Regions from separate parts of the Staphylococcus sp. IVB6181 genome, predicted to be linked through region 3. Evidence: a T-box and tRNA genes for the amino acid it is inferred to sense, from the RefSeq annotation. Region 3 holds a T-box; the other regions hold tRNA genes.
The links. A T-box is a leader RNA that pairs with one kind of tRNA and senses whether it is charged. The one in region 3 lies ahead of serS (serine--tRNA ligase), so its partner is inferred to be a tRNA-Ser.
Positions count from the first base shown of each region.

Region 1: it has a tRNA-Ser gene. The T-box ahead of serS (serine--tRNA ligase) is inferred to sense a tRNA for this amino acid. The anticodon was not compared.
Region 2: it has a tRNA-Ser gene. The T-box ahead of serS (serine--tRNA ligase) is inferred to sense a tRNA for this amino acid. The anticodon was not compared.

Region 1 is NZ_CP095096.1:357,881-369,322, forward strand. Features, by position in the region: gene MUA90_RS01565 (GA-like domain-containing protein) at 1-3,889, shown strand, start outside; gene MUA90_RS01570 (LPXTG cell wall anchor domain-containing protein) at 3,926-4,144, shown strand; tRNA gene MUA90_RS01575 (tRNA-Ser) at 4,320-4,409, opposite strand; gene MUA90_RS01580 (helix-turn-helix domain-containing protein) at 4,778-5,608, shown strand; gene MUA90_RS01585 (hypothetical protein) at 5,835-6,902, shown strand; partial or broken gene ltrA (group II intron reverse transcriptase/maturase) at 7,462-8,749, shown strand; gene MUA90_RS01600 (hypothetical protein) at 8,805-8,990, shown strand; gene MUA90_RS01605 (carbohydrate kinase family protein) at 9,014-9,970, shown strand; gene MUA90_RS01610 (DsrE/DsrF/DrsH-like family protein) at 10,520-11,442, opposite strand, start outside.
Region 2 is NZ_CP095096.1:330,600-342,041, forward strand. Features, by position in the region: gene MUA90_RS01500 (anaerobic C4-dicarboxylate transporter family protein) at 1-1,034, shown strand, start outside; gene MUA90_RS01505 (DUF4811 domain-containing protein) at 1,113-1,793, opposite strand; gene MUA90_RS01510 (MDR family MFS transporter) at 1,790-3,310, opposite strand; gene MUA90_RS01515 (TetR/AcrR family transcriptional regulator) at 3,463-4,053, shown strand; gene MUA90_RS01520 (AlkA N-terminal domain-containing protein) at 4,060-5,097, opposite strand; tRNA gene MUA90_RS01525 (tRNA-Ser) at 5,239-5,328, shown strand; gene MUA90_RS01530 (YSIRK-type signal peptide-containing protein) at 5,443-9,705, opposite strand; partial or broken gene MUA90_RS14015 (YSIRK-type signal peptide-containing protein) at 10,361-10,478, shown strand; gene MUA90_RS01540 (LPXTG cell wall anchor domain-containing protein) at 10,909-11,442, shown strand, end outside.
Region 3 is NZ_CP095096.1:3,626-15,067, reverse strand. Features, by position in the region: gene MUA90_RS00060 (DUF2232 domain-containing protein) at 1-324, opposite strand, end outside; gene MUA90_RS00055 (hypothetical protein) at 542-739, shown strand; gene MUA90_RS00050 (hypothetical protein) at 870-1,109, shown strand; gene serS (serine--tRNA ligase) at 1,366-2,652, opposite strand; T-box leader at 2,753-2,962, opposite strand; gene hutH (histidine ammonia-lyase) at 3,045-4,559, opposite strand; gene MUA90_RS00035 (NAD(P)H-hydrate dehydratase) at 5,029-5,853, shown strand; gene gyrA (DNA gyrase subunit A) at 5,939-8,623, opposite strand; gene gyrB (DNA topoisomerase (ATP-hydrolyzing) subunit B) at 8,684-10,612, opposite strand; gene recF (DNA replication/repair protein RecF) at 10,625-11,442, opposite strand, start outside.

The DNA.
Region 1 (11,442 bases), 350 kb from region 3:
AGCATTAACAGGTATAACAGTGCCAAAAGTGAATGACGCAAATAATAATGGTCAATCTGATGATGCGGAACAAGCAGCACTCGATACATTACTTGCAGATGCAAAGGCAGCACTAGAGAAAGCTAAAGCTGCAGATCAAGCGGCGAAAGCACAATTAAGCGAAACGGAACAAGATCAAGTGATTAATCCTGTTGAACACGAAGGTTTAGAAGCAGCGAAAACGACAGCAGCAACTACGAAGTCAGAAGCAGCAGACAAAATCAATGCATTACCAGAAACATTACGAGCACCGCTTCAAGCAGAATTAGATCAACTTAACGGTATCACTATCCCTAGTATCAATGATAAAAATACAAATCAAATCCCAGATGATCAAGATGCATTAATTGAAGCAGCAAAAGCAGCTATCCAAGCAGCCGAAGCAGCAGATGCTTTTGCAAAAGCAGCATTGAATAAAGCTGATGAAAACCAAGCTATTACACCAGAAGAACATCAACAACTTTCAGGTTTGCAAGCAGACTTTGTTCAAAAGAAAGCAGCAGAGCAAGCAGTCAATGCAATTAACGAAGCCTTCCGTGGAGTATTACCTGGGAAATTAGCAGCATTAACAGGTATTGATGTTCCAGAAGTGAACGATGCTGACAGTAATGGCAAACTTGATGCAGCAGAAGCACAAGAACTTCAAGATGCATTACAAGCAGCAACAGAATTAGTAGAGAAAGCAGAAGCGGCAGATAGAGCAGCGCAAGAACAACTTCAATCAGCGAATACAAATGATTTAATTACACCAGAAGAACATACAAGTTTAACAGCAGCCAAAGACAATGCAGCAACAACAAAATCAGCAGCTGATGAAGCAGTTAAAGCATTACCAGAAGCAGTAGAAGGACCATTGCTTGAAAGATTGAATCAGCTTCATAACATCCAAGTACCAAGTATCAACGATGAGAACAACAATAATATACCAGACAACCAAGATGAATTAATTAAAGAAGCAGAAGTATCACTTAAAGAGGTACAAGAAGCGGATGCTTCAGCCAACTCAGAATTAACAAAAGCACAAGCAGACCAGGTCATTAATTCAACAGAACATGACAACTTAGACGGATTGCAAAATAATTTCACAACTAAGAAACAAGAAGCAGAAGAAAAAGTGAATGCGATTGATGAAAGATATCGCGGAGGTTTACCGCAACAACTTGCAGCTTTAAATGGTATTAATGTGCCTTCAGTCAATGATGAGAATTCAAACGGTATTGAAGACAGCATAGACAGCTTGTTAGCAGATGCACAAAAATCAATTGATGCAGCGAAAGAGATGGCAGGTCAAGCACAAGACAAACTCAACGAAGCTAAAGCAGATCAATTAATTAATCCTAAAGAGCTAGAAGCACTTACAGGTATTAAGAATTTAGCGGAAGCGAATAAACAAGCAGCACAAGCTAAAATCAACAACTTGCCTCAACAATATCAAGCACCGTTGCAAGCACAATTGGATCAAATCAACACAATTGCATTACCTGAAGTCAACGATAAAGATGCGAATCAAATCGATGACCACACTGATGAACTTAAAGCTGCAGTTCAAGCTTTAGTAGATGAAGCAAAAGCCGCAAATCAAGCTGCACACCAAGAGAAATCAGATATCGAAAAAGATAACTTGGTAACACCTTTGGAACAAGCACAATTAAAAGATAAAGCGCGTTATGCAGCAGAAGCAAAACAATTAGCACAAAGAGCTGTGGATATGATTTCAGAAACATTGAGACCTGAATTCCAAACACAATTAGATGCGTTAATTCCAGTTGAAATGACAAACATTAATGACCAAAATTCAAATGGCATTAATGATGTACAAGACCGATTGATTGAAGATGCGCAAAAAGCAATTAAAGCAGCACAAGATGCAGAAGCAGCAGCTCAAATCGGATTAAACGCTGCATTAGACAATGAAGTAATCACTGATAGCGAACAAAACATTTTAGATGCACTTCAAAAAGATTTCGCAGCTAAGAAAGCAATTGCACAAGAAAAAGTAGGTTTAGTCGAGGATGCTTTAAAAGGTGATATGCCACGTACATTAGAGCAATTACACGGTATCACTGTACCTGAAGTCAATGACAAAAATCATAACGATGTTGATGATGCTTTAGATGCAGCACTGCAGGCATTGATTCAAAAAGCAGAAGATGCAAATCAAGATGCGCATAAACATTTAGCAGAAGCGAATACAGACAGCTTAATAACACCAAAAGAATATGAAGCATTAGTTTCAGATCAAACAAAAGCTGATACTACTAAAGAAGAAGCGGTTGCGGCAGTCAAAGAAAGCCATATTCCAGAAACAGTTAAAGCAGAATTGCTAGAGGTATTGGCACAATTAGACAACATTGATGTACCGAAAATCAATGACGCAAACAACAACAAGATTGCTGATGATGTAGATGCACAATTAGCCGAAGCTGAGGAATTAGTGAAAAAGGCAGAAGCATTGAATGAAGCAGCACAAAATGAATTGGCAAAAGCAGAAGCTGACCAATTAATAACACCATCAGAACATCAAGCATTAACACAACAACAAGTATTATTTGAAGGTGCAAAAGCTGCGGCAGAACAATGGGTTGCTCAATTACCAAAAGGATATCAATCACAATTCGAAGCACGCCTAAATCCGCTTCACGGCATCAACATTCCAGACATCAACGATCAAAACAGCAACAACATCAAAGATTCAGATGATGCTGCACGAGCAGAGGCTGAAGAATTTGTGAAGGTCGCTCAATTAATGGATACGAAATTACAAGAAAAATTAAAGGCTTTAACATCAGATGCATTAATCAACCCAGAAGAATACGCTCAATTAGCACAACTCAATGCAATTTATGAAGATGTTAAAGAACAAGCAGCAGCTAAAGTCAGTCAATTACCAGCAACACTAAAAGGCGATTTACCATCGATTTTAGCATCATTAAAAGGTATTGCTTTACCTCAAGTGAATGACAAAAATAATAATGATATTGATGATGCAACAGATCAAAACATCAATGAAGCAAACGTTGCGTTAGAGGCAGCAAAAGCAGCGGATAAAGCAGCAAAAGCAGCTTTCAACGAAGCAGTGTCTGACAACTTAGTTACACCAGAAGAACAAGCAACATTGAAGGCACAACAAGCTAACGCCCAAACTACAAAAGCAATAGCCCAAAGTAAAGTTGAACCATTGCCAACAGAATTAAAAGGCAGCTTAGAAGAAGAGTTAGCACAACTTACAGGTATAGATGTACTGGAAATCAATGATGCGAATGCAAACGGCACAAACGACATCCAAGACCAATGGTTGAATGATGCAATAGAAGCAGTCAACACTGCTAAAGTTGCAGATCAAACAGCTAAAGCACACTACAACGAAGCCGTTACAGACAACTTAGTTACACCAGAAGAACAAGCAACATTGAAAGAGCAACAAGCCAACGCCCAAAACACAAAAGCAATAGCCCAAAGTAAAGTCGACAGCTTGCCAACAGAATTAAAAGGCAGCTTAGAAGATGAGTTAGCACAACTTACAGGTATCGTTGTACCAAACGTAAGTGAACACCATGTATCAGAAGCATCATCTGAAGTTTCATCAGAAGTAAACCATGATGCAGCATCAGTAAATACAGATGAAGTTTTGAATACAGACAATCATCATACTCCAAGTGAAACATCTGAGGTTCATAATCAAAGCGAAAATACTCATGTGAATCAATCAAGCAAAGACACTGATACAAATGAGGAAACAGTCACAAAAGAACTTGTCCAAGTTGAAACTGGCAACAATGAAGCTGCAGCGGTACATGAACAAGTGAAAACTGAACAATCAACTCAGTTGAACTTAGATAAAAATATATAAAAAGATAGTATTCAAGCAGGAAACAATGATCGTGTTGTGAATACTGCTGCTGAAATCACACATCAAGAAGTACAAAACAACAACACTCACACATCAGAGAAAGCAACAAAAGTTGTGAAACCAGCATCATCTCAATCAAAACAAACATTGCCGAAAACAGGAAGCACAGCTTCTAATGGTTTATTATTAGGCGGTATTGTCGCATTAATCGGTGCTGCATTCGTATTAAGAAATCGCCGCAGTACAAATGAATAAGTGGATTTAATAAGCAAGTGGAAGTCGTACTCTTTATGAGTGCGGCTTTTTTTATGTAGGTCATGTATCAAAGGTAATGGTTATTTTAAGTTTATGAAGGTGTTCGTATAGTGAAAGAAGAGGATAAAACAAAAAAAGCCGAGATACAATTAAGTATCTCGACTTCTATAAGTAGCGGAGAAAGAGGGATTCGAACCCCCGCGAGCCGTTAAGCCCCTGTCGGTTTTCAAGACCGATCCCTTCAGCCGGACTTGGGTATTTCTCCATACGTTTTTAACACAAGATTTATTATATAGCAGAATAGGGAGAGCGTCAATAATTTTTTTAATAATCCTTACAAAAAATTGAAACCCTGTTAATCTAGTTTTCATGTAAAGGAAAATAGAAGAAAATGCATGAACGTTTTGGAAAAAGTTGTAAAAAAACAGTCAAATTAACATAAAAACCATTCAATTATCTGAAGATTTAGTTTATTATTATAGAGTGAAGCATAAACTGAAACAATTATGTTTAAAAGCTATTTTATCCCTCTAAAAATAGTGGTTGAAACTTCATTTCTCTCACTTGATTCACTTTCAGCTTTTCCTTTTGATTTAAAACTATCCAAAACACATATTGATAGGAGGAACATCATTGGATTACAACTATTATGTTTTTACGGCGCCGATATGTATAAAAGACTGCGCACGTTATGACGAATACTTTAATATCTACTTTGTTTTATCTGGTAAAGTTATCGTAAACAAACTCAATCATGTATTTCATTACAGAGCTGGGGATATCTTTATTCAGGCACCTAACTTCACATCTCCCGAAATTGAAGTCAAGAAAGGAAAAGTCGCATGCTTATCTATTCATAAAGTCTACTTTGGACAAGTCTACTTAAAAGATGTACCGAAAGTCGAAAGCAATTTTGAAGTTTATAACTTCATTAAACGCGACTACATTGATGCATTACGATTGGTATATGATAAGAAAATGGTAAAGGCCAATACTGTCATATTAAGATTGATTAAATACTTGCGCGTCTATGTGGAAAATTTTGATAACTGTCTCTACGGCATTACGAAACACTCAACCATTAATAAAGTGATTCGCTACGTCAATAATAATTTCCACGAACCATTAAAGCTGTCTAGTATGTCCGCAAGGTTTCATGTCAACCATAGTTATCTTTCGCGTAAATTCAAACAAGAATTGCATATGACTTATCAAGAGTATGTGAACAAGGTGAAACTCTATAATGCGGCAGAGTATTTAGCATTGAATACTGATGCCATATCGATGCTGGAAACGATGTGGGAAAAATATGCTTTTGCCAGTCAAAGAGCTTATCTTGGCCACTTTATCAATCAGTTTAAACTGGCACCTGAAGAATTTTATATCAAAGCACGCGAAAAACGCCTTAAAGATCAAGAACTTACAAACAAGGTCTATCGAGAAATTATGAAATTTATAGATTAGCAGTGCCTATTAAAAAGTGTGTACATAATGTACCGCTTTTTATTTTTGCCTTTTATTTAAAATAATTAGTAAACAAGCAAGGTACACGTGCTATGCTTATGGATAAGGGGTCTTATAGTTCTATCGCAATTAGAGTCAAATTAAATAAAATCTTAATTTTATTTGGTGAGTGATAGGGTATAAGTTACTAATGAAATGCGAGAACTAACCAAATGGGGGAATAGTTATGAAAGTAAATGTAGCAGATTTTTTAACAAAGCGCTTATCTAAACTAGAAAGCAACTTTAAAAATTACAGTGACGATATGGCGTATTTAACTTTAACAACGCGCAGTGATAATGCTTTGAAAGATTTATTAGCGATTCAAACTTTGCGTAACGCAAAAACAGAAACAGTCGCAAGAGAAATCGCAAGATTAGATTTAGCTGTCTTAGATCAAAATGAACTGACAGACATTATTAAATTAAAATCAGTCTTTGCGCATGATTTCGAACCGAATACTAATGCACAAGTATCGCCGGCTGTTCAACAGATTCAACGGGATTTAAAAGATAACCTTAATAAATTAGTCAATCCGCCGAAATCATGGACATATACTGTAGCTGAAAAAGCAAAGCTGCATTACGCGGCAGTTTATGTTGATGTACAAGCTGATAAAAACTTTGAATTACCGGAAACTAAAGCTGCATTCTTAAAACAATATCCAGAATTAAAAGCTGCAGATTTAGTTTATAAGAGTATTCAAAATCATGCGCACGAACGCGATCATTCGATTGAAGAAATTGTAGACGCACCGCTTCAAAACGAAGTCTTTGAACCTATCTTAACTGAACACACAGAACTTCAAATCAGAAAAGGCGACATCCGTACACTCTATGTAGGCCATTACAGCGACTTCAAAGTCGCAGTTTACTTGCAAGTGTTTGAAATCGGTCAGTATCTTGATGAAGAAGAGCCTGAACCAGTCAAAGAGATTGAAACAATTACTGCAGATGAAGCAGGCAATATTGTGACGACAGATGAAGCGAAAAAAGAAAACACACAAGCAGACACAGCTGAACAAAAAGAAGAGGCACAAGAAGCACCAAAAGAAGAAACAAAAGAGAAATCAGATAAGAAAAAGAAAGACAAAAAAGAAGATAAGAAATCAGACAGCAAGAACAAGAAGAAAAAAGACAAAGACAGCAAAGATAAAAACAAAAAGAAAGATAAAAAAGACAACAAGAAAGAAGATAAGAAAAAGGACAAAAAGAAAAAAGATAACAAGAAAAAAGGCAGTAAGAAGAAAAAGTAAGCCATATAATAAGAATATCCGCCTTCAAGTACATGCTTGAAAGCGGATATTTTTAAGTGCGCTCGGCATGATTAGCAACTTGATGGTGAAAGTCCATTACAGGCTTGGCAGTAGGAACTGTTAGCGAAAGACAAGGGTGTCGATCGCGAGGTGGAATCTGAAGGAAGTCGGACGCAAACACTCGCATTGACGAATAGAAACATCATATCAAGGCTTATGCGAACGGATGAGTTTGCTTAACAAAACAAAGTCCGATACTGCCCGAATTCGTATGAGTAAATGATGCAATGACATGAGTGGAAAGTGGTTAATCTTACCCGAGGAGGTCTCATAAGCGATTCTTCGAATCGTAGTAACAACGAATTATGAGAAGTCAGCAGAAGTCATAGTAGGGAAAATGTACCGAAGGACTGAACAATATTAAATACAAAGTAAAGAATGGAGGTTATAGATTTACGAAGTACCGAAAACAATGCAAATTGGCAGTCTGTGGAAGATAAGTAGTGGAACGAAAAAGATAAGCAGATGTGTACAGTAAATCTTAGTTGATATGAAAGAAATGTATCGTGAGACTCCATCACTGATGGAACTTGTTGTAAGAAAGAACAACATAGAGAAAGCAATCAAGAAAGTTGTTAAAAATAATGGCTCTCCTGGAATCGATGGGATGAAGGTTAAAGAGTTACATGCTCACTTCAGAGAATTCTATCCACAGATAAAAGGAAAACTGCTTAACGGTACGTATAAACCGCAAGCAGTTAAGAAAGTAGCCATTCCAAAACCGAATGGCAAAAAGAGAATTCTTGGAATTCCCGTCGCAAGGGATAGAGTTATCCAACAAGCAATCAAACAAGTTATCGAACCGATGATAAATCGCCAGTTTTCGAAACATAGTCATGGGTTTAGACCAAATCATAGTACAGGTACTGCATTAAAACAATGTATCCAATACTATGAGGAGGGTTATCACACAGTCGTAGACTGTGACTTAAAACAATGTTTTGACACGTTGAACCATGACAAATTGATGTACTTGTTTGAACGCTTTATACAAGATAAAGCTATCTCTAAATTTATCCGCAAAAGTTTACAAAGCGGGTCTGCAGACCTGTCTGGCGAATACGCAGAAAGAAAGACAGACGCCCCTCAAGGTGGGGTTATATCTCCCTTGTTGTGTAATATCTATTTGCATGAGCTGGATAAAGAATTAGAGAAGCGCGGACATCGTTTTGTGAGATACGCAGATGACTTCGTCATCTTTGTTAAATCAAAACGTGCCGGACAACGTGTTATGGAGAGTATCACAAACTTTATCGAAAAGGACCTGAAATTAACAGTGAATAAAGATAAAAGTAAGGTAGGCTCTCCCACACGTTTAAAGTTCTTGAGTTGTCTGATAACGAAAATAAATGGCACTTGTCGTTTCAGACCCACTATGGAAGCAAAAAGAAATTTAAAAGCCAAATTAAAGTGGGTCACAAGAAGAAATAGACCTGGCACATTTACTGAACATTATAACAGGAATCAACGCGATTACTAGAGGTTGGATAAACTATTTTGGCAGAGGTTTTGTTAAAGGATTTATCCGCGAAATGCAAGAGTGGTTGAACCATCGAATCAGACAACTTATTTTAAAGCGATGGAAGAAGGTCAAAACAAAATACAAAATGCTTCGAAAATACGGATTAGACCACAATGGTGCCATGCGTATTGCGAACTCAAGAAAGAAGTATTGGAGGCTTTCCAAAACGCATGAGGTTCATCATGCGCTTACAACAAATAGACTCTACAAGTGGGGTCTAGTACCACTAGCCCGACTCGCAGAGTCTGCTTACGCAAGATATTGAACCGCCGTGTACGGAACCGTACGCACGGTGGTGTGAGAGGACGAGTATTCAATTAATGATTACTCTCCTACTCGATTGCATTGAATGGCTAGACGGTGATTTTGTCTTTTTCGGATTGCTTGCGCTATTCAAACATTGGGTTCAAGATGAACAGAGAGTAGATGTAGATACATTGATCGCATATATCGCGAAGCTTTCCTTTAATGGACCGCTGCGCTTGATTGCATCTGATAATATATAGAATAAGTATGAAGGAGGGATACCATGCATCAACTTTATGCCATAGGAGAAGCCTTGATTGATTTTATTCCTAAAGAAAGAGATGCCAAATTAAAAGAAGTGACGCAATTTGGACCGCAAGTCGGCGGAGCACCTGCGAATGTCGCAAGCTGTGTTGCTAAATTAGGACGACATGCTTCGCTCATTACACAAGTAGGAGAGGATGCTTTCGGCGAAAAGATTATCGATACCTTAACTGAAGTAGGCGTCGATACACGTTATATCCTTCAAACCAGCCAAGCGAATACTGCTTTAGCTTTTGTGAGTTTAACTCAAACAGGAGAACGTGATTTTGCCTTTTACCGTAAGCCTTCAGCGGATATGCTTCTAAAAGCAGAACAAGTACAAGATATCCATTTCGATAAAACAGACATCTTGCATTTCTGTTCTGTTGACCTTGTACCGAGTGCAATGAAGACAACGCATGAAGCGATTATAGAGAAAATGATAGAAGACCAAGGTACAATAGTATTTGATCCGAATTTACGTTTCCCGCTTTGGGATTCAAAAGAAGAATTGAAACATACTGTTCGTGCCTTTATACCGAAAGCCCATGTTTTAAAAATTGCGGATGATGAACTTGAATTTATTACCGGTATAACTGATCAAGAAGCAGCCGTACAATCTTTATTTGAAGGTAATGTGGAAATTGTGATTGTGACACAAGGCAAAGACGGCGCATCCTTATATACCAATGCAGGAAAAGCAGCTGAACATCCAGGTTTTAATATTGAGGTCAAAGACACAACTGGTGCAGGCGATGCTTTTATCGGTGCGATATTATACCAATTGCTTGGAAACAGCCGTGAAGAGTTAGCGGAATCAGCACATGATTTCATCAAGTTTGCTAATGCAGTCGGTGCATTGACGACAATGCATTATGGTGCGATAGGAAGCTTGCCGGAATTATCAAAAGTAAATGCATTTTTAGAAGAACACTAAACACCATTGTTAGCAACCGTGTTTCAGATAAACCGCAATCTAATTGAAATCGATCATAAAATTTGGTAAGATTTAGTTGTAATAAAATAGCCCCCAGTCATGTAGGACTGAAGGCTAGAGTAAAGGCTCACAACGCACGATTGTGATTACCAAACGAACCTTATAGGAGACTAGTTATGTTGCCGCATAGCTAGTCTTTTTTGTTGTTCTTTTTGCTGATAAGGAACTTGATAGCCGTTGTTAACACTGCAATTTGAACAATTGAGGAGAAATTAATTGTGAGCTCATGGATAATAATCTCCATCCACATCACCTCACTTTCATTACCAATTCAAGGCACGTGAGGTACTCACAATAAAGTAAGGCGACCTTTACTCATAAACTTATTTTAGCATTTTACGAACACGTTTTCAAAGAAAAATACGAACAAATGTTCGATATAAATCTTAGCACATTAGTTCAGTGTCTGCCAAGTGATAAGAAAAGCCTCCGTCCTTTTTCAGAACAGAGACTGATATAGTGCAGAGCAGTATATTTTAATGATTTGTCTTAAATAAACAGATTATGTTTGGCTTGTTCTGTATCCCCGATGTACGTACCGACACCGCCGATTTGAACTTCAGGACGCAATTCTTCACGTTTGATGCCCATTACATCCATACTCATTGTACATGCGATTAGTTTAATATCATTTTCGATGGCTTTATCGATGAGTGACGGCAGAGAATCTACATTCTTTTGTTTCATGAGTAATTTCATCATGAAGCGGCCGAGTCCGAACATATTCATTTTAGATAAAGGCATGCTTTCTGGACCTTTCGGCAGCATCATATCAAAGAGTTTTTCTAAGCCTTGTTTCTTCACTTTAGGTGCGTCTGTGCGTTTTAAAGCATTTAATCCCCAGAAAGTGAAGAAGATAGAGACATCTCTGCCTGCAGCACGTGCACCGTTAGCAATAATCAGTGCAGCTAATGCTTTATCTAGTTCTCCGCTGAATAACACAATGGTTGTGCCGTTGTCTGATTCATGGACAGTCATGTCTTTAGATTTCTTTTCTCCTTTTTCAATTACAGCTGTTACTTTTTCATTGTTAGTGTTTAAGTTAATCAGATGATGGCCTGTTTGTTTGACCCAGCTTTGAATATCACTCGCAAAACCAGGGTCTGTTACTGTCGCTTCGATTTGCTGACCTGGGTTCAGCTGTTTGATTTCTCTGCTTAAATTCATAATCGGACCAGGACATTGCAAACCGCTGTAATTTACTTGCTTGCGATCAGGCTGTATAGTCTTTGTATCTTCAGATACTGCTTGTTGAGGCGTATCTGTCTCATTTGTATTAGTGTTGTCAGGTGTGTGTTTAGCTTCTTGTTGTTCGCTGTATGCTTGGTAACCGCCGTTTAGATTCACGACTTCAAAACCGCTGTCGCTTAACATTTGGCTGGCTTGCTGGCTGCGTTTGCCGGCTTGGCAGT
Region 2 (11,442 bases), 330 kb from region 3:
TTATCTTTATCGCACCGATGATTGTGTTTCTCTTTGTATTCGGAATCGGAACAGCGAATATTGCTTTATCGCTTGAACCGATTATTGCGAAAACCGCAAAGCGTGCAGGTATTCAGCCAAAGCGTCCTTTAACAGCCTCAGTACTGACTGCGAATTTGGCTTTATTATGCAGTCCTGCAGCTTCAGCGACTGCCTATATTATCTCCGTTGTCGCAGTGTCCGGTATTACCATGGGCAAATACTTATCCATCGTCTTGCCGACAGCACTGATCAGTATGTTAGCGCTGAGTGTTTATTGTACAGTCGTCGGCAGACGCAAACCGCATCCGAGTCAATTTGCGGAACAGCTTTTAGAAGAGATAGAAGATACAGAACCGCGCCCTGAATTTACAAAAAGAGTGAAAATCGGTGTAGCAGCTTTCTTAACAGGAGTTGCGTGTATTTTATTCTTTGGTATCTTTTCAGATTTTGTCCCTTCGTTCAAAGTGAATGGAGAGACGGTTAAATTAGAAACAACAGAGATAGTACAATTGTTTATGTATGCGAGTGCCGCAATCAACTTAGTGCTGATTAAATTGAATACAAGAGACATTTTAAACGCACACATTACGCAATCAGCGATTGGCGCACTCTTTGCGGTCCTCGGCCCCGGCTGGTTAGGTGCGACAATTTTCAGTGCACCGAGCAACCAAAAGATTATGACCCAGGAAATAGGGGGCATTATTGAACAAGTCCCATGGCTGGTCATTATTTTAGTCTCCATGGTGACGATGATAGTGATATCGCAATCTGCGACAGCTTCGATTATGCTGCCGATATTGATGAGTATCGGTGTGCCTCCGATGTACTTTATTGCGATGGTTCAAACATTAAACGTAAACTTCGTGATTCCGGCACAGCCTACATTACTCTTTGCGGTAGATCTAGACGAAACGAAACAAACACGACCGACCAGCTTTATTCTTCCGGGCTTCTTTGTTATTACAGTTTCGATTATAGTCGGTTTCACATTGAAAGCTCTTTTGGGTTACTAACAGATAATTGCATGAAAAGCATATAAACATAAATATAAGCGCGCAATCACTTTTAAAGGTTGCGCGCTTTTGGTTTGCTTATTGTCCTAACATCTTTTTCATTTGTTTCACGGCCATTTTAGTTTGTTCTGCTTTCGGCATAGATTGCATCATGGCCATTTGTTTTTGCTGGCTGCTGGAATCTTTTTGTTTCGCTTGCAGCTGTTTTAATTGTTCTGGCGATGCTGCAACCCATTCATCTTTAGGCAAGGTAATGATTGTAGTTTCTTTAATCAATGCTTTGCGGTCATCGCCGAAGCTCATCAATGCTTGATAGAAATCATTTTCGAATACCCAAGCTGTTGTTTTGGTTTTGACTTCAGGCTGTTTGACGTCTTTAAGTTGATACGTCGCTGATTTTTTCACAGTTTCCACTTGCTTCTCTTTGCTGAAGTCAGGTTTGAAATGAGCTTGTGCTTTCTTTTGATCTTTGTGATCGCGATAAATCAAAACATAATTGTTTGTATCTTTGCCGAGTTCTTTCGCAATCATTAGATTAGCAGGGTTTTGTTTATCACCTGCAGAGTAAACATTATGGTGTACTTTAGTTGTTGTGACTTGTTTCATGCCGAAGTGATGATGCAGGTTCATACCGATTAAGATACCTTGAATCAGTAACAAGGCCATTAACAGACTGCCTATCGCAATACGAACAGTTTTCGGCTTGATAAACATCCAAGCGAGGAAGACAGCAAGTGTAAGTATTATTAAGATAATCATTTTGTTTCCTCGCTTTCTTTAGAAAGATTGTTGCCTAAGAATGGTACCAGCGCAAGACCAAGAATTGCGAAGACTAAACCAATCGCAAAGGCAGTATTGAAACCGTCAATCATCGCATGTTGGAATTGACGCATGAATTCAAACGGGTCGGTATCTTTTAAAGATGCTTTCGGCTCGTTGTTGTTAATGATGTTTTGTGTCACAGATGTTAATAATGCAACACCGATAGAAGATGCCATTTGACGTGCAGTGTTATTAACTGCTGTACCGTGTGTTCCGACTTCTGTAGGAATCGAATCCATCGCAAAAGCAGTGAGCGGCATCATAATCAATGCAATTGAGAATATGCGGATAGCATATAACACTGTAATAAGTGTTGTCGATGTTTCGCCAGATAAAAAGGCGAAAGGAATTGTAGATACACTAAGGATAAAGAAACCTACAAATGCTAAACGTTTCACACCGACTTTATTGTATAAAGCACCTGAAATCGGTGAAGTGATACCCATTAAGAGTGCACCAGGCAATAAAGTCAAACCTGCGACAAGCGGTGAGAAACCATGGATATTCTGCAAGTATGTCGGCAGCATCATTTCTACACCAAACATAGCCATTGTGATTAATACAATGCCCAATGTGGCGAAGGTGAAGTTTCTGTTTTTAAACACGCGCAAGTCTAAGAATGGATCTTTCATTTTCAATTGACGCACTACAAAGAAGGTCAAGATGAACAGACTTGCGATAATCGGCAAGATGACCCACCAAAAGCTGCCCCATCCTTCTGAAGCCACGTTTGAAAAGCCCCAAAGGAACAGGCCGAAGCCGAATACCGATAAGATAAATGATGGAATATCTAATTTTAGTTTTCTGTTAGGAATAATATCTTTCATTAAGAAGATACAAAGCACTAGTGCAATGACCATCACAGCGATCGGAACGATAAAGATATTTCTCCATGAATTGCTTAAAGTCAGACCTAAAATAATATGGTCCTTATCTAAAATCCAACCGGCAAAAGTTGGGCCGATGGCGGGTGCTAAACCAATCGCAAGACCTGTGAGTCCCATTGCGACACCACGCTTTTTCGGCGGATACATATTAATAATCAGCATTTGCATCAGCGGCATCATCATGCCGACAGAGACAGCTGAAATAATACGGCCGACTAAGAATACGAACCAATAGTGATGACTGCTGGGTGCTAAAGCGGTAATTGCTAAGCCGATTAATAAAATACTATATGCTAGGATATGCAGTAATTTTGTAGGGAATCGTGTTGCGAAGAACGCAGATAATGGAATCATGACACCATTTGCGAGCAAGAACCATGTTGTGGCTTGTTGTGCTGTTGCGAAATCTATATCAAAGTCGTGCATAAGTGTCGGTAACGCTGTGCCGAGCGATGTCTGCATTAACACACCTGAGAATGTGGCCAGCAGCATAGTCACCATAATCAACGTCGGGTTATAAGGTTTGCCATGTATATCGACAGGGCGAGTTGAGTGGTTTGAGGTCATATTTTCCTCCTGATTAATTATTATTCAAAAATTGACGTTTTCCAATATAACACCTCACCTTGAAGATAAAAAGTACACATTGTTACAAAGTGTCCAAAATAGGACAGTCTATTTGATTTTGTGTTATATTGAATGCAAATGGAGGGGTGTGCATGCCTTACGCTAGAAAAACGAATCAAACCAAACGAAAGATTAAAGAGGCGTTGATTCAATTAATGAAACAAACACATTTCGATTTGATTGCGATTCATCAGATTGCGGAAGCGGCAGAGATCACACGCAGTACATTTTATCGGTATTATGATGATAAATATGAACTGCTGGAGGAAATTGAGGATGAAGTTATCCAAAGGCTGAATGAACTGCGCAAACAATTCAAATCGAAAAGCGACGGTACTGAGTTTTATGAAAAAGTATTAATCAAAGAAATGTTTGATGCACTGTATCCTTATGCGGATACAATACATCTTTTATTAAGTTTCAATACCCATGCCAGCTTTGAAATGAAGTTGAAGAATGATATGAAACAGCGCTTTGATATCATTCGTCAAAATACAAAGCTGACTAAAGTCGAAAGAGACTTGCTGAAAGAATATATTTTCAACATGTTTATTACGACTTTCAAATATTGGGCAGGACATAAAGAGGAAGTGACTTCTGAAGAAGTTGCTGACATCATTATTAAAGTACAATGGAACGGCTTTAAAAATATTTTAGAAGACAGTCAAAAACAACAGCGTTAAATCTGATCACTTCCATAGATTAATTACCGCGTAACTGCGTAGTGGGCGCCAAGCTTCAGCGTAAGCAAGGCGTTTTTTCTTGTCTTTACGTTCAATCTCCGGATAAATGTCTCGCATACGGTTGATGACACCGATATCTGTTTCTAAGAAAGCATCAGGATAACCTAAAGCACGCATCGCAATGGCATGCATAGACCAAGGACCAATACCTTTAATGGCAGATAATTGTTTCATGATATGTTCTGCTTTCATGATGGCATCGTAATTAAGTGCACCGCTTTGCCAAATCGGCAGAGGTGCTAAAGCAATTTCACCGGATTGAACAGCTTTTGCGACTGCCTCGATAGTTGCGGCACGGCGACCGGTTATACCTAAAGGACCAAGTACATCACCAATGCCCGTACCGCCTTCTAAAAGGTTTTGTCTGCCGGCTTCAATGATAATTGAAGCATTTGGAAAGAGGTATTGCAGATGAGGGTGACCGTAATTAAAAGGTGTCCCAAGATGTTTAACCAAACGTCCTGCTAAAGTGGTTGCGGCACTGACAGTAATTTGCTGGCCTAAAATGGTACGCACACTTACTTCAAAGCCGTCCATACCGCCAGGTAAACGCAAGTGCGGATCAATCCATGGTTCTTTGAGTTCTGTTTTAATAACTTCTGGATTGAAATCTAAATCAAACAGATGACGCAGGCGTATAAGAATATTACACAATTCGGGATAACAGCTGGCACTCATTTCGACTTTTAATTGGTTATGTTCGAAATCGTGTGTAACTGAACCCCATCCTTTAAGCGAAACATGATATTCAGACTGCGGAATAAGCAGTGTACGCGCATAAGAAGATGCATCCGCAAATTCTACACCTGGTATTGCACGGCGTTCTAAAAATGCAAGCAAAGTTTCCCATAAATACGGTGGATGATAGAGCAGATGTATTGTAAAGGTATGTTGATACCAGCTTTCATGGGCAGGGATAGTGATATAAGGATTCTCTAATATTTTAAGTATATCTATTATGAAGTTTGTTTTGAGATGCATCATCGAAACCTCCTTAGAACCATACTATGTGATACTGCATGGTCTAAGCAAAGGTTTTGAAATCATGTCGCAAAAGTTTTAGTGTAAATAATGTTGGTGATGGATATTATCAATTTGCATGTACGTCAACCAACTCATAACGAAGGAGAAGTACCCAAGTTCGGCTGAAGGGACTGGTCTCGAAAACCAGCAGGAGTCGAAAGGCTCGCAAGGGTTCAAATCCCTTCTTCTCCGCTGTATAACCGCTAGTCCAAGGTTGGATTGGCGGTTTTTGTGTACTGTGAATAAAGAGAAAAATAAAAAAGTTCCAGAAACTGCGTATGCAGCTTCTAGAGCTCAGTAAAAATATTATTTATTATCTGTATTTTTTTGTTTTCTTCTGAAAGCAAGGAGACCAAACAATGTAATTATTGAACCAAATAATGTTGTGTTTGTATGGTTATTATCTGAACCTGTTTCAGGTAAAGCTTTTGCTTCAATATGTTTAGAATTTGATTTACCTGTTGTTTTAGGTTTTGATTTTTCACCTTTCACTACTTGTGATTTTGTAATCTCATCAGCTTTATGCAAGATATTAGCTGAATGTTTTTTAGGTTCTACTCTGTCTTTTGTAACAGTTTGAACTTCAGGAGCCACTTCAACAACAGGAACTTCATGTTTAACAGGAGGTTCAGGCTCTGTAGTAACAGAAGTATCAGGTTTCGGCTCAGGCACCACATTGACAACAGGAACTTCATGCTTAACAGGAGGTTCAGGCTCTGTAGTAACAGAAGTATCAGGTTTCGGCTCAGGTACCACATTGACTACAGGAACTTCATGTTTAACAGGAGGTTCAGGTTCTGTAGTAACAGAAGTATCAGGTTTCGGCTCAGGCACCACATCGACTACAGGAACTTCATGTTTAACAGGAGGTTCAGGTTCTGTTGTATCACAAGTATCAGGTTGAGGTTCCGGAGTTACAGGAATTACATTAGGTGTGTATTTAGCAGTAACTGGTGTACCGTTTTTATCCACACGTTTCACTTCAACACCTGTACCGTCGCCTTTGAATTGAGGTTCCGGAGTGAAAGTTACTAGACCGTTTTCATCGATAGTATAAGTACCTTCGTCAGGAATTGTAATATTTGAAACTTCTTCACCTGTTTTTGGATCAACCAATTTAGGAACAACAGTATTGTCGATAGGGACTGCAGGGTCTCCACCTTCAAATGTCGGAGTACCTGTTTGAGTTTGACCTTGAACACCTGTTGAATCAACCGGCGTACCAGTTGGTGTAACCGGAGTCACCGTAGGTGTATAAGTTGTTTGAACCGGTGTACCGTTAGTATCTACACGTTCAACAGAAACCGGAGTGGCTTCACCTGTAAACTGAGGTACTGGTTGGAATGTCACAGTGCCATCAGGGTTAGCAGTATAAGTACCTTGATCCGGAACAGTGACAGAGCTTACTTTTTCATGAGTAGTCGGATCAACTAATTTCGGTGGAACACTTTCATTGATTGGCACACTAGTATCGCCGCCGTTAAAAGTAGGTGTACCTGTTTGCGGTTGCCCTTGAACACCAGAAGTCACAGCAGGTTCGGCCGTAGGCGCTACAGCAGTAACCGTAGGTGTATAAGTAGTTTGAGCCGGCGTACCGTTAGTATCAACACGAACAACAGAAATAGGAGTTGCTGTACCAACAAAACCAGGATCTGGAGTAAAAGTAACCGTACCATTATCATTAGCGGTATAAGTGCCTTGACCTGGAACAGTGACAGAGTTTACTTTTTCATGAGTAGTCGGATCAACTAATTTCGGTGGAACACTTTCATTGATTGGCACACTAGTATCGCCGCCGTTAAAAGTAGGTGTACCTGTTTGCGGTTGCCCTTGAACACCAGAAGTCACAGCAGGTTCGGCCGTAGGCGCTACAGCAGTAACCGTAGGTGTATAAGTAGTTTGAGCCGGCGTACCGTTAGTATCAACACGAACAACAGAAATAGGAGTTGCTGTACCAACAAAACCAGGATCTGGAGTAAAAGTAACCGTACCATTATCATTAGCGGTATAAGTGCCTTGACCTGGAACAGTGACAGAGTTTACTTTTTCATGAGTAGTCGGATCAACTAATTTCGGTGGAACACTTTCATTGATTGGCACACTAGTATCGCCACCGTTAAAAGTAGGTGTACCTGTTTGCGGTTGCCCTTGAACACCAGAAGTCACAGTAGGTTCTGCTGAAGGTGTAACTCTAGTAACAGTTGGAATATATACGCTGTCCATTGTATTAGTTCCATTAATACCTTTGTTTATATTTTCTAAATTATTCGCAACTGTATTACTATCCCAGCCTGAAGTATTGCCGTTTAAATCTGTGCCTCTAAGAACAATACCTTTAGCAGTTCCAACAAATGAAGGTTCTGGAGTAAATGAGACTGTGCCGTCTGGTGCAACATCATATTTTCCTTCACCTGGTACTGTTAATGTAGATACAAGATTACCTGATGAATCTACTATTTTTACAGGTTGATTAGTATCAATAGCATTTTCTTTTGGCCAGTCACGCTCAACTTTTCCGTAAGCTGTGAAATCAACTTTTGCAGATTGTGTTTGGCCTTGCATGCCTGTAGTTTCTTCTTTTTCACCTCTCGGAGGGTGTATAACTTTAATTTCAAAGTCTTCAACTTCACCAGAATAGGCTACACCCACTGGTTTTAAAATTGAATCTTTTGCAAGTGATGTTCTTACACGAACTCCTAAATAATCCAAATCTGTATTTGTGATTTGCGGACTATTTTTAAATACTAATTTAATAGTTGAGCCGTTTGCCCCAGTTCTAGGAACTGTAACAACTTCAGAAGCTTCTCCTTCATCAAAGACACCATTGTTATTAAAATCAACCCATCCACGTACAAAAGATGTGTCGTTATTGCCTGTATTAGCAATGACATCAAGCGTATGTGTTTGATTAGATGCAAGGTAATTGAAATAATTATTATTTTGACCAGTAAGTTCTTGTTCTCCTTCATCTGGTCCTGATGAAGAAACAGGTGTGTTAATATCATCTGTTTTCCATGGTTCTTTCACTTTATTAGGTGTGTCAATGTCAACATCTGCTTTAACAGTACCTAAATAAGGTTGACTGACAGTGCCGTTTTCTGTGATTGCATGAACTGCTTCACCATATGATGAAGGTGCATCACCTTTATCTAATACAACAAAACCCATTTGAACTGTTTGAATACCTGCTGTATTAACGAAGAAAGATACTTCTGTAGCATCAGTAGTTAATACAATAGGTACACTGTTTTGATCTTGTCTTGTTTGGTTAGGTCCAAATACTTGAGTGCCAAGACCGCCAAAGTTAGGATCTGGTGTAGCATAGTATTGTCCTTTTCCATAACCACCTTTATCAACCGCATTAATAAATTCTTGATTGTCCTTAGAAAGCGGAATGTAGTTATGTGTATTATAAATGTTTCGTACATTAGCAAATAACTGCCATCCTGTACCATTAGTAGTATAGATAAGCGATTCAGTGCCCTTAGCTTCTTCGCCATCTGACATGATGATATTTGCAGGTACTTCAACTCCATCTAATGTAACTTTAACGTCAAAAGTTGCCCCAACATTACCGTAGTTTTTATTAGAACTAAAGTTTGTTAGGTGCGAACCAGTATCAACACCTGCGCGTTTCAAATGAGACCAATAAGCGTCTTGTGGAAATAAAACAATATGCGCAGGTTCACTTGGAACATATTCACTATCTTTTCTAGTGATATTTATTGCATGTGGGTCATAACCACTTTCTGGATCACTTTCTGCTCTACGAGCATAGATAGGTGTTGCTTGGAAAGGCTGCAACGATTTGACAGTAGCAGTTACTACTAAACCAGGCATGATTTCTTTTTGAAATTGGGTCCCAACTTTCAAAGCGATTTGACCTTCAGGTGTCGTCTCAGCATTTTTAATTGAAGATTTATCTGAGAAATCCAACCATGTAATTTGATGGTTTATATTTTTAATTTGATCCTGTGACAGCACTGGTAATTCAGATGAATTTTGAACACCGGTTTGCGTTACTGGATTTGGACCAATCATGTCGTCAGTAGCATTTAAACTTGAGCCAGGTACACCATCTTGAACGCTTCTTGTAGTATATTGGTGACCTTCACCTTGATCTGTATTTGCTGTGCTTGAAGTTTTAGATTCTGATGGTGCAGGTTGTACAGTAGTTTTCTCTGACGTTTGCTCTACTGAAGTTGAATTATCAGTTGTTTGAACTTTTGATGGTGCTGCATGAGTATCGGTTTGTCCTGTAGTTTGATTATCAGTTTGAGCAGTAACAGGTTGGCTTTCAGTATTTTTAGGTTGCTCAGCTGCTTTTGTTTGTACAGCATTACTTTCTGGTTGAGCAGTTGCAGTGTCAGAAGGTGGTGATTCTACATTTGCTTTAGTTGTGTTTGTATTAGAAGTATCACTTTCGGTGCTTGCACTTGCATCGTTTGAAATGCCTAAAAATAATAAACTGCTGACTAAAATTGATGCTGTTCCTACAGTAAATTTTCTTATCGAATACTTGTTGAGAATATTCGGAAGAAAATCTAAAGGTTTATTATTTTTCTTCATAATTTTTTTCCCCCTAAAATTATTTGGCGCAAATTGAATTTGCATGAATGTTTAAAGCTGATTTTAAGAGCATCAATTCTTTAGGCAGCTTTAAGTATTAGCGCGATTTTAATAATTCAAAATAACTGAACAGATAGGGAGAGCAATAGAGAGTTCAATGCACATAACGAATTTTATGTGGATAGTGTAACTCCGAATATCGACTTCAATTGACAGTGATTTGTTTTATTACTAGATGTGCTTTTCTAGGTGTCTATCTTATCTGATTTAAAACGTGCTTTATGCTCAAAGCGAGGTGAATAATCAGAAACAATATTATTACTCAAGTAACGCCCATCCAATTACGTTTATCAACTTTGAATAGTGTGACATTACCGAACAATAATAGATATCTACAAAATAATAGTATCACACAATATTAATTAAGTCTTTAATTCTACATTAAACAATAAAAAATATATATCATAAAATAACTTCAGGTAATACAGCTCTTGATATAAGTGTTGTGAGAACTATAAAATGGGTAGAAAATGAAAAATTTTGTACTAAAACGTGCAAAATTTTGTTATAATAATTCAGTATGTATTATACAAAAAATGATACACAACAATTTGGCGTTATGAAGTACAAAACTTATTACTAAACGGAGGACATCATGAGAAAACGAAACAAACGTTTAGACTTCTTGCCGAATATTCATAACAAATATTCGATTAGAAAATTTACAGTAGGAACGGCATCTATTTTATTAGGGACCACATTAATTTTTGGGGCTAGCCGTGATGCAGAAGCAGCTGAAGAGAACGGTTCTCAGCAAGCAACAGAACCAGCAGAAAATTCAGCAAATCAAACTGCAGCACCTGCCGAACAAAATACGAAAGCTGTAACTGCAGAAGCTAAACCAGAACAGTCTAGCACAGAAAAAAACCAGAAGTTTCACAACCTAGAACAACAGTTGAAACAAGCCAAAAGACTAGTACGACACAAGCTGTAGCAGAACAAAAAGAAGTTGCTGTAAAAATAGAGCAGCCTCAACAAAATACTGCAGCACATGCAAACACAGAAACTACGCATGCTGCAGAAAAGAAAACAACTACAGAAACAAATGACAATTTAGTAAGTTCTAAAACTAGAACAATTCCAAGTGAAGAATCTGAAAATGTAAGTACAAGATCGATAAAAGCAGAGTCTATAGATTTTACAATGATGAATGATGGGCAAAAAGCACCTGTAGAATTTGTAGAACAATATTTGCATACATCGGACAAACAAGGATTAGTACGTCAATTATTGGCAGACAACTATGGTCCAAATGATGTAGACGGTATCATGAGTAAAATTAACGTAGACTATAATACAGTTTCTGCGGAAGATTTATTCCAAGATATTTTACGAGCTGGTATTGAGTATGCAAATGAACAAACTTCTAAATATACTGTTTATGCAGTAAGAGCAGCAGGGACAGAAACAAGTACGGCTACCACTAATAATGTTACTTATCCCTACGTAGATAATACATCAAATGTAACTATTCCAAAGACTGGGACTGCTGCGGAAGTAGTAGGTGCGCTAAAAGCAAGTGTGCAGATTCCTGATAGTGGCAGAACTATTGTTGGAAATGGAACAACCTATGCTGGTCAGAAACCAGCCCGCTATGAAGTTACAGCAACGCCAGACAAACAACACAGAGTGATTAAGATCCGTGTAAAATACACTGTTACTGGTGGGACAGGGACT
Region 3 (11,442 bases):
CGCGATATAGAGTATACGTTCTTTGGAAGTACGTTCTTTCAATAATTGGCCTACAACCAAGCTTAAGATCAAGATAAAGATGATATAGCTTAGTACCAATTGACTTCCGAAAAGAACAGCCAATACAACTGTAATCAACGCGGCAACACCGAATGACATAATAGACTTATGCCATAGAATTATCCCAGGCACCGTTGCAACGAAGAATAATATGATTCCGGCAACCGGTAAAAAATAGGTGACTGCAGCAACTATCAGCAAAGCTAATGTCGCTAGAAGCGTCGCCTTCAGGTCTATTTTTGCAAACAAATTCGCCACTCCTATACTTTAGTAACTATAAGAATTATTTTAACATAGTTGGCAAGAATCACCTACTTGATATCACTGGTATCCTATATGTTTTTAAGCCTGTCGGTCTTCTTTGATTCTCACTTTTTATTTTCATAACTGAGACATAGAATTCCCTAATGTTTCTATTGATTTTAAATGAGGTATAAATTAATAAAATACATATTTTTTAAATTCTTAAAGGAGGCGTTATATGTCAGCCGGTGCAATCATTACATATGTCATTGTACTACTTTTGTTAGTCGTTTCAGTTATCCTTTCTGTTCGAGAATCGAAGAAAGAAAAAGGATACATAAGCCAGAAAATGATAGTACTTTCTCTGAGTTTAAACGCAATTGCCTCACTTATTATTTTGATTTTCGGTATCATGCAATTGATGACAGGCGCTTAACATACTCTGTGCAAGGACAAAAATTTGTTAAATTTATATTAATTCACGAAAACGCTATCGAAATATGTTGCAAACCACGATATAATGAGTATGTCAAAGAAGATTTTATATTAAGAAGGAGCAGCGGAATATGCAGAAAGTTTTCTTAGCAGGAAGCAGCCTTGCGCTGTTTTTCACAAGCATATTATGTTTCGTATTGCATGCCTTGATTAGAATGAGTATCACTGGGTTTGTCTTTTTAAACGCTGGAAATTTTCTGATTCCATTAGGTTTTGCATTCGTTACACTGAGCATTATGGCATTGATCGCATTTCTATATGTCGATACTTCACAGCGTTCAGAAGCTCAAAAACAAAAGGTAAAAGGGTAGACTTCCGTTTGTCTGAAGTTAGACACCTTGATGTCTAACAAACCCTTTCAATACAGTATTTTTAATCTATTCTATTTCAATCGATTATCCTTAGAGGGTAGTCGGTTTTTTGCTTTTTATCAGGAAATAATGGTTTAGGAAATAAAAAATCGGACGCTATGTTGGTAAGGCATAGCGTCCATGTGGTAGGTAAATATATATATTGGAACGAGGTTGGATCATCTTAATTCATTTTCCAACTACTCGATGATCCCATTTATTTTGTTGCTGGGCCGATTTTTTCTTTTCCGCCCATAAATGGTACTAATGCTTTTGGAATCGTGATTGAACCATCCGCATTTTGGTAATTTTCAACAATCGCTGCAAATGTACGACCTACTGCTAATCCGCTTCCGTTCAATGTATGAACTAATTCAGGTTTAGCATCTTTGTCGCGTTTGAAACGAATGTTAGCACGACGTGCTTGGAAATCTGTCATGTTAGAACATGAGCTGATTTCTTTGTAGTCATCATAACTTGGAAGCCAAACTTCTAAGTCATATGTTTTACTTGAACTGAATCCTAAGTCGCCTGTACATAAGATGACACGACGATATGGTAATTCAAGTTCTTCTAAGATTGCTTCTGCGTTGCTTGTTAACTGTTCTAATGCATCCCAAGAATCTTCAGGTTTTTCAAAGCGTACCAACTCAACTTTATCGAATTGGTGCAAACGGATTAAACCACGTGTATCACGTCCGGCAGAACCCGCTTCGCTTCTGAAGCATGCTGACTGTGCAGTGAATTTACCTGGTAATTTATCTGCAGGTAAAACTTCTTCGCGGTAGAAGTTAGTTAAAGGTACTTCTGCTGTTGGAATCATGTAGAAGCCTTCTTTTTCAATTTTGAATAAGTCTTCTTCGAATTTTGGAAGTTGACCTGTACCATACATTGCATTTGCATTTACAAGTTGAGGTACCATCATTTCAGTATAGCCGTGCTGAGTTGTATGTTTTGTTAACATGTAGTTCATTAACGCACGTTCTAATTGTGCACCTTCATTTGTTAAGAAGACGAAACGTGCACCAGATACGCGTGCAGCACGTTCGAAATTAGCCATACCTAATTCTTCGACTAAATCCCAGTGTGCTTTTGCTTCGAAGTCGAATTCGCGTGGTGTACCCCATTTTTTAACTTCAATATTATCTTCATCAGTTTCGCCTTCAGGTACATCATCATGCATGATATTAGGGATTGTAGATAATCTATAATTCAACGCATCATCCACTTCATGTAATTCAGTATCAATATCTTTGATTTTATCGCCAAGTTCTCTCATTTCTTTAATAGCGTCATCCGCATTTTCTTTGTTGCGTTTTTTCTCAGCGATTTCACCGCTTACTCGGTTGCGTTCAGCTTTCATTTCTTCTGCTTTACCGATTAATTCACGACGTTTGCCATCAAGTTCTAATACTTCATCCACGATTTTCGGATCCATATTACGTAATCTTACTTTCTCTTTTAAGCGATCAGTTTCATTTCTAAACAATTTAATATCTAACATGTTTAAGTCATCCTTTCGAAATATGTGTAGGGGTATAATAATAAAAATTAATAATATTTTAGAGTAGCTTTAAAAAAAGATAAAAAAATACCACGCCCCTACAAGGGACGTGGTATACGTGTTGCCACCCTATTTAACAGTATGTATCAAAAATTGATGCACACTGCACTCTCACTAAAATAACGGTTAAAACCGGTTGTTCACTCATATGCAGGTAGATTCACCGCTAAGCCTTAATTGCTTATTCACACCAACCATAAGCTCTCTGAAATTATTACTTAGGACTACTTATCCTGCGAACAATGTTTTATTAACTTAACTTCACTATAGCAAATACTATTTTAAATTGCAACTCAAATATAAAATTTTTCTGAATTCAAGAAAAATTCATGTTATTTGCATTCTGCATCAGTATACGCAGCTTGCTGTAAATAACGCGAAACTTGCGTGATATCTTGATGGAATTGACGGTCTTCTGTAATAGAAGGCGTAATGTTTCTTAATGTCTCATATTTTTCACGCGAACGCGGCGATAATTGATCGATGCCTTTCAGTTCCACTGCTTGCAGCGCAATAATTAATTCGATTGAAAGCACTCTGCGCGTATTATCCACAATCTGATAACCATGTCTTGATCCGATTGTACCCATTGAAACATGATCTTCTTGGTTAGCTGATGATGGAATGGAATCAACACTTGCCGGATGTGCTAATGTTTTATTTTCTGAAACTAAACTTGCAGCCGCATATTGCATAATCATCGCACCGCTTTGCAATCCAGGTTCAGGACTTAAGAAAGCAGGCAAACCACCGTTTAATTGCGGATTAACTAAGCGTTCTAAGCGGCGTTCTGCGATATTGCCTAATTCGCTGACTGCTACTTTTAAGAAATCTAACGCATAAGCAACAGGCTGACCATGGAAGTTGCCGCCTGAAATCACTAAGGTTTCATCATCTTCATGGAAGATTAACGGATTATCATTAGCCGCATTCATTTCACGTTCCAATTGCTGTTTCACAAACTTCAATGTTTCAAAGCTGGCACCATGGACTTGCGGAATACAGCGTAATGTATACGCATCTTGAACTCGGATTTCACCTTGATGTGTAGTTAACTGAGAATCTTCTAACCAATACAGCATACGATCCGCTACTGCACTTTGTTCTGGGAAGTTGCGCACATCATGTACTTCTGGACGATAAGCATCTGTAATGCCGTTTAATGCTTGATGTGTCAGTGCCGCAATCCATTCAGATTGATATGCCAGGCTTTCCGCTTCAATACAGCTGATGACACCTTGTGCTGTCATTGCCTGCGTTCCATTAATCAAAGCTAATCCTTCTTTTGCGGAAAGTTCTAATGGTTGTCGTCCTAGCATTTCAAGTACATCTTTACTGTCTCTTTCTTCTTGCTGATAAAAGACCTTGCCTTCTCCGATTAATGCTAATGCAAGGTGAGATAACGGTGCTAGATCACCTGATGCACCTAACGAACCTTGTTGCGGAATAATCGGAATAATACGTTCATTGATGAAATAAATCAATTGATCTACTAAGTCAGTTGTTACACCTGAATGCCCTTTTAACATAGTATTCAGACGTAATACCATCATCACTAATGCCACATCATGCGAAAACGGATCCCCTGTTCCACAAGCATGGGAACGAATTAAGTTCACTTGTAATTGATTGTATTGCTCAGGGTCGATTAAGACATCGCTGAATAAGCCGAACCCTGTTGTAATACCATAAATCGTTTCTTTATTTTTAATGATTTCCTCCACAATAGCACGGCTCTGCTTTACACGTTCCATTGCTTCAGCTGAGATTGCTACCTTATCTTGCTGGTGTAAAAATGTCTTGATATCTTCAATTGTGAGCGATGCTCCGTTTAATTCTAATGTCAATTGAATTACCCCCTCAGTAAAATAAATGTATACAATTATCACAAGTATACGCTTACATTTTGGGTAGGACAATAGCTTTAGCGAAAGCCGTAGCGTGTTAATACGTCACTATTTTAACAAGCTAAAATACAGCTTTTGACTTCTTCATTACTTTCATGAGTTGAACATAGTCGTAAAGCCGATACTAGAAGCAGAAATGCAGATGATAGAAGACTGCTCATCCTTGTCATGACGCATGCTTACCGAATGTTAATAAATACTTAAATTATATGTATTGACTTACCCATTCGATAGGTATAGTATATTCTAATGCATTAAGAAATTAGTAAAAAATATGGACTAACAGGCTCATCTCATTGGATTGAGATGTGCTTAAATTTTATAAGCAACCATCAACACATCGAGAAACCTAAAGCTCCATTTATGAAGCTTAAGATTCAAAATTGATAGGGAATATGGAGGGATTATGGTGGAAATTTTAACAGATGTTACTATTCCAAAAAGACAAGATGAAACCCATAAAGGGGACTACGGCAAGATTCTTTTAATCGGCGGTAATGCGAATTTAGGCGGCGCAATTATTATGGCTGCTCGTTCATGTATATACAGCGGAAGCGGACTGATCACAGTCGCAACGCATCCGACTAACCATGCGGCACTGCATTCACGCTGTCCAGAAGCAATGGTTATTGATATCAACGATACAAAAATGTTAACGAAAATGATAGAAATCTCAGATAGTATTTTAATCGGACCTGGACTAGGCAGAGATTTCAAAGGTAATAACGCAATGACATTCTTACTCCAAAATATTCAACCGCATCAAAACTTGATTATTGACGGAGATGCAATTTCTATTATGAGTAAATTGAAAGTAGAGATTCCGGACTGCCGTAATATCGTATTCACACCTCACCAAATGGAATGGGAAAGATTGAGCGGTATTCCGATTGAAGAACAAACTTATGAACGTAATCGCGAAGCAGTTGATCAAATCGGCACAGCGGTAGTCTTAAAGCAGCATGGTACTGAAATCTATTTAAAAGATAAAACTTACAAATTAGAAATCGGCACACCTGCGATGGCAACAGGCGGTATGGGTGATACACTTTCTGGTATCATTACTAGCTTCATCGGCCAATTCGATGATTTCAACTATGCGGTTAAAGCAGGTACTTATGTACACAGTTATGTTGGCGAGTATTTATCTAAAGAAATGTATGTAGTACCGCCATCAAACTTAATAGCGGAAATTCCATATGCGATGAAACGTTTAGAAGAAAAAGAAGATTAAACTTAATGAATTTATAGTAATAAAAAAGCTTTCTGCTTAACCGATGGGTTTTGCAGAAAGCTTTTACTTTATCTATTCACTTAAATTATTCTTCTTCGTTATCTTCATCTTCTGAATCCGCATTTTCAATATCTTCATTCACGCGATCCATGAAGTCTTGTCTTACTTCTTTTCTTTCGCCGTCTTCATCTTCAGTTTCATCGACAACTTCTGTATGAATTGTACGGTCGTCATCGTCTGATTCAATCACTTGTTCTTCGACTGTCGGTGTCGGTTCGTCTTCTCCAGGAAGTGCACCGCTGTCAGAAGTACCTTCTAATTCATCTTCTGGTTCTTCTTGAACTTTTGCGACAGTAGATACAAATTGATCTTCGCCTAGACGAATCAATCTGACACCTTGTGCTGAACGTCCGTTTTGAGAAATATCGCTGACATCGATTCTGATAATGACACCATGATCTGTCACAATCATCAAGTCTTCTTCGCCAGTTACGGTAGTGATACAAACGATATCACCGTTTTTCTCTGTGATTGTCGCTGTTTTAATACCTTTACCGCCGCGATTAGAAAGACGGTATTCACCAATCGGTGTACGTTTACCGTAACCATTTTCAGTGACTACAAGCACTTCATCTTCACTATCGCCATTCGCAACTGCAAGTCCCACAACAAAGTCGCCTTCACGTAATGAGATACCTTTTACGCCTGCTGCTGTACGGCCGAGTGGTCTTAAGAGTGATTCTCTGAAGCGGATGAGCGATGCACGAGAAGTACCTAATAATACATCTTTTGTGCCGTCTGTTAGACGTACCGCAACAAGTTCGTCTTCATCTCTGAAGTTGATTGCGATTTTACCGTTTCTGTTAATGTGCGAGAAGTTGCTTAATGATGAACGTTTCACAATACCGTTTTTCGTTGCGAAAACAAGATAAGCATCTTCTTTTTCTAGGTCTTTCACCGCAATCATCGTACTGATGGATTCATCATTTTCTAACTCAATTGCGTTGATTACAGGGATACCTTTAGACTGACGTGAGAGTTCCGGCACCTCATAACCTTTGAGTTTGTAGACACGGCCTTGGTTTGTAAAGAACAATACATGGTCATGGGTACTCATCGTAACAATCTGACTGACAAAGTCTTCATCCAGCATGTTCATACCTTGTATACCGCGTCCGCCACGATTTTGCGAACGGTACGTTGAAACCGGTAAACGTTTGATGTAGTTGTTATGACTTAATGTAATAACGATTTGTTCTTCTGGAATCAAGTCTTCATCTTCGATTTGATCAAGACCGCCAAGTTGAATTTCAGTACGGCGTTCATCACCGAAGCGTTCTCTGACATCAATTAATTCATCACGTACTAATTGCAATAATTTTTCTTCGTCCGCAAGGATTTCTCTCAACTCTTCAATATAAGCAATCAAATCGTTATATTCAGATTCGATTTTGTCTCTTTCTAAACCTGTTAAACGTCTTAAACGCATGTCCAAGATAGCTTGTGCTTGGCGTTCAGAAAGTTCGAAGCGTTCTTGCAAACGTTCCATTGCGACTTTATCTGTTTCTGATTCACGGATTGTCGTAATAATCTCATCGATATGGTCTAAGGCAATTCTTAAACCTTCTAAGATATGTGCACGATCTTCGGCTTTTTTCAAATTGTATTCTGTACGTCTGCGTACAACTACTTTTTGGTGTTCTAAGTATTCAACTAGCGCTTCTTTAAAATTGATTAATTTCGGTCTGCCGTTGATTAATGCAATCATATTCACACCAAATGAAGTTTGCAGCGGTGTTTGTTTATATAAGTTATTCAAGATAACACTTGCGTTGGCATCTTTTCGAATATCAATAACTACTCTGACACCTGTACGCAAACTTGTTTCGTCACGCAAGTCTGTAATACCGTCTATTCGTTTATCACGTGCTAATTCTGCTATCTTTTCAATCATACGTGCTTTATTGACTTGGAACGGGATTTCAGTCACAACGATACGTTGGCGACCGCCGCCGCGTTCTTCGATTTCAGCACGTGCACGCATTTGAATAGAACCGCGTCCTGTTTCATATGCACGGCGAATACCGCTCTTGCCTAGGATTAAACCTGCAGTCGGGAAGTCAGGACCTGTAATATCTTCCATCAATTCCGCAATTGTAATATCAGGATTGTGGCTTAGGCTTAAAATACCATTGATGACCTCTGTCATATTGTGCGGCGGAATGTTTGTTGCCATACCTACTGCAATCCCTGAAGCACCATTTACTAAGAGGTTCGGGAAACGTGCCGGTAAGACTTCCGGCTCTCTTTCTGTCCCGTCATAGTTATCAATGAAGTTGATTGTATCTTTATTGATATCTCTTAATAGTTCTGTAGAAAGTTTCGTCATACGTGCTTCGGTATAACGCATTGCAGCTGCACCATCGCCATCCATTGAACCAAAGTTGCCTTGACCGTCAACAAGAGGATAACGATAGCTGAAATCCTGAGCCATACGCACCATAGCCTCATAGATAGATGAGTCCCCGTGAGGGTGGTATTTACCCATTACGTCACCTACGATACGTGCGGATTTCTTATACGGTTTATCAGGCGTCATTCCTTGTTCGTTCAAACCGTATAATATACGACGATGTACCGGTTTCAAACCATCTCTGACGTCTGGCAAAGCACGAGATACGATAACACTCATCGCATAGTCTAAGAACGATTCACGCATCTCGTTACTAATATTTCGTTCAATTATTCTTGATTCAGGATATTCAGCCATCAAGATTGCCTCCTTAAGTTATTAATTCCGTAGCTGTTGCAGTGATACATACTTTTAAGATTAGAAATCCAAGTTTGCATAGACTGCATTGTCTTCGATAAATTGACGGCGGTTTTCAACGACATCGCCCATCAGCATTTCGAATGTCATATCCGCTTCAATCGCATCATCCAATGTTACTTGAAGCATTGAGCGGTGTTCAGGGTTCATTGTAGTTTCCCATAATTGATCGGCATCCATTTCCCCTAAACCTTTGTAACGAGAAATTGACCATTTCGGTGTCGGTTTCAATTCTGATTTTAATTTCTCTAATTCACGTTCGTTAAAGACATAATACTTTTGTTTGCCTTGCGTTAATTTGAATAACGGCGGTTGTGCAATATATACATATCCCGCTTCAATCAACGGACGCATGAAACGGTAGAAGAATGTCAATAACAACGTTCTGATATGCGCACCGTCCACATCGGCATCTGTCATAATAACGATTTTATGATAGCGCGCTTTCGTAATATCGAATTCTCCGCCGATACCTGTACCGAATGCTGTAATCATGGCACGGATTTCGTTATTGTTTAAGATTCTGTCTAAGCGTGATTTTTCAACGTTCAAAATCTTGCCTCGTAATGGCAGAATCGCTTGTGTTCTAGAGTCTCGGCCTAATTTTGTAGACCCTCCGGCAGAGTCGCCTTCGACTATGAAGATTTCACTTTCGTCCGGGTTCTTGCTTGAACAGTCTGCTAATTTACCAGGTAAGCTGGACACTTCAAGTGCTGATTTTCTGCGTGTTACTTCACGCGCTTTTTTAGCTGCGATACGGGCACGAGATGCCATAATGCCTTTCTCCACGATAATACGAGCTACTTGAGGGTTTTCCATCAAGAAACGCTCCATATCTTCTGTGAAGAGTCTGTCTACAATCTGGCGTACTTCCGTATTGCCTAATTTTGTTTTCGTTTGTCCTTCGAATTGAGGATTACTGTGTTTGATAGACACAATTGCTGTTAAACCTTCACGTGTATCTTCACCAGATAAACGCTCTTTATCCTCTTTGATAATACCTTGTTTTGTACCATAGCTGTTCAATATACGTGTCAACGCACGTTTGAATCCATCTTCGTGCGTACCGCCTTCATACGTATGAATGTTGTTGGCATAAGATAATAAGTTTGTCGCAAAGCCTTTGTTGTACTGCAATGCGATTTCGACTTCTACGTCATCTTTGCGGTCATGAAGATAAACAGGCTCATCAAATAACGGTTCTTTGTTTTCGTTGATTAATTCAACGTAAGATTTAATACCGCCTTCATAGTGATAAGAATCTTCTCTTACCTCTTCTTCGCGTTCATCGCGTAATGTAATCTGAATGCCTTTGTTTAAGAAAGCTAATTCACGAATACGTTTTTGAAGGATTTCATACTGATACTCAGTTGTTTCAGTGAAAATCTCAGGGTCCGCTTTAAAACGGATCACTGTACCTGTACCTTCCGCTTCTCCTACAACTTTCAAGTCGTATTGCGGAATACCGCGTTTATAAGCTTGGTTATACACTTTATCATTACGGTGTACATAAACTTCTAAAGTTTCTGAAAGTGCGTTAACTACAGAAGAGCCTACACCATGCAAACCGCCTGATACTTTATATCCGCCGCCGCCGAATTTACCTCCGGCATGCAAAACAGTTAAAATAACTTCAACTGCAGGACGGCCCATTTTTTCTTGAATATCTACTGGAATGCCGCGACCGTTATCTTCTACGCGAATCCAGTTGTCTTTTTCGATAACGACATCGATTCTATCAGCATAGCCAGCTAATGCTTCGTCAATACTATTATCTACAATTTCCCATACGAGATGGTGCAGACCTCTTTCTGAAGTAGATCCGATATACATACCCGGACGTTTACGAACGGCTTCAAGCCCTTCTAATACCTGTATTTGTCCAGCACCATAATCTTCCGTGTTGTTCACATCTGACAATGCTTCCACCTTCACTTTCTATCACTTGATAATTTCACCTTGGTTTATTCGGTAAAGTTTTGCATGTTTCATAATTTCATGATCAATACCTTCTACAGACGTTGTTGTCACAAAGGTCTGTACCTTATCTTGAATTGTACTCAGCAGGTGAGTCTGACGGGAGTCATCTAATTCACTCAGCACATCATCAAGCAATAAGATAGGGTATTCGCCGACTTCTTTGTTGATCAGTTCAATCTCAGCCAGCTTGATTGATAATGCAGATGTACGCTGCTGTCCTTGCGAACCATACGTTTGTGCGTCCATCCCATTTACGTTGAAACCTAAATCATCACGATGCGGGCCGTAGAGTGCCACACCGCGTTCTATCTCTCTGTCCATATTATCTGCCAGCAGTTGAAGTACCTCTTCGAACAACGCTGCTTCATCCTCAGTATCAGACAGCTTCAAGCTTGGACGGTAATTGACCTCTAAAGATTCTTTGTCGTCAGTAATACTGGCATGAATCGGTTGTGCGAGTGTTTCCAATTCTGCAATGAAATGGGCACGTTTAAGTGTCACTTTCAAAGCATATTGCGCAAATTGCTGATTCAAGACTTCAATCATGGTACGATCCGTCTTTTGTTTCGTTTGCAATTGCTTTAAATAATTATTTTTTTGTTTCAAAATACGCTGGTACTGGGATAAGTCGTTGAGGTACACCGCAGACATCTGACCCAGCTCCATATCGATAAAGCGGCGTCTGACTTGCGGAGATCCTTTGACGATATTCAGGTCCTCTGGGGCAAAAAGAACAACATTCAAGTGTCCGATATACTGTGTCAGACGATGTTGTTCCA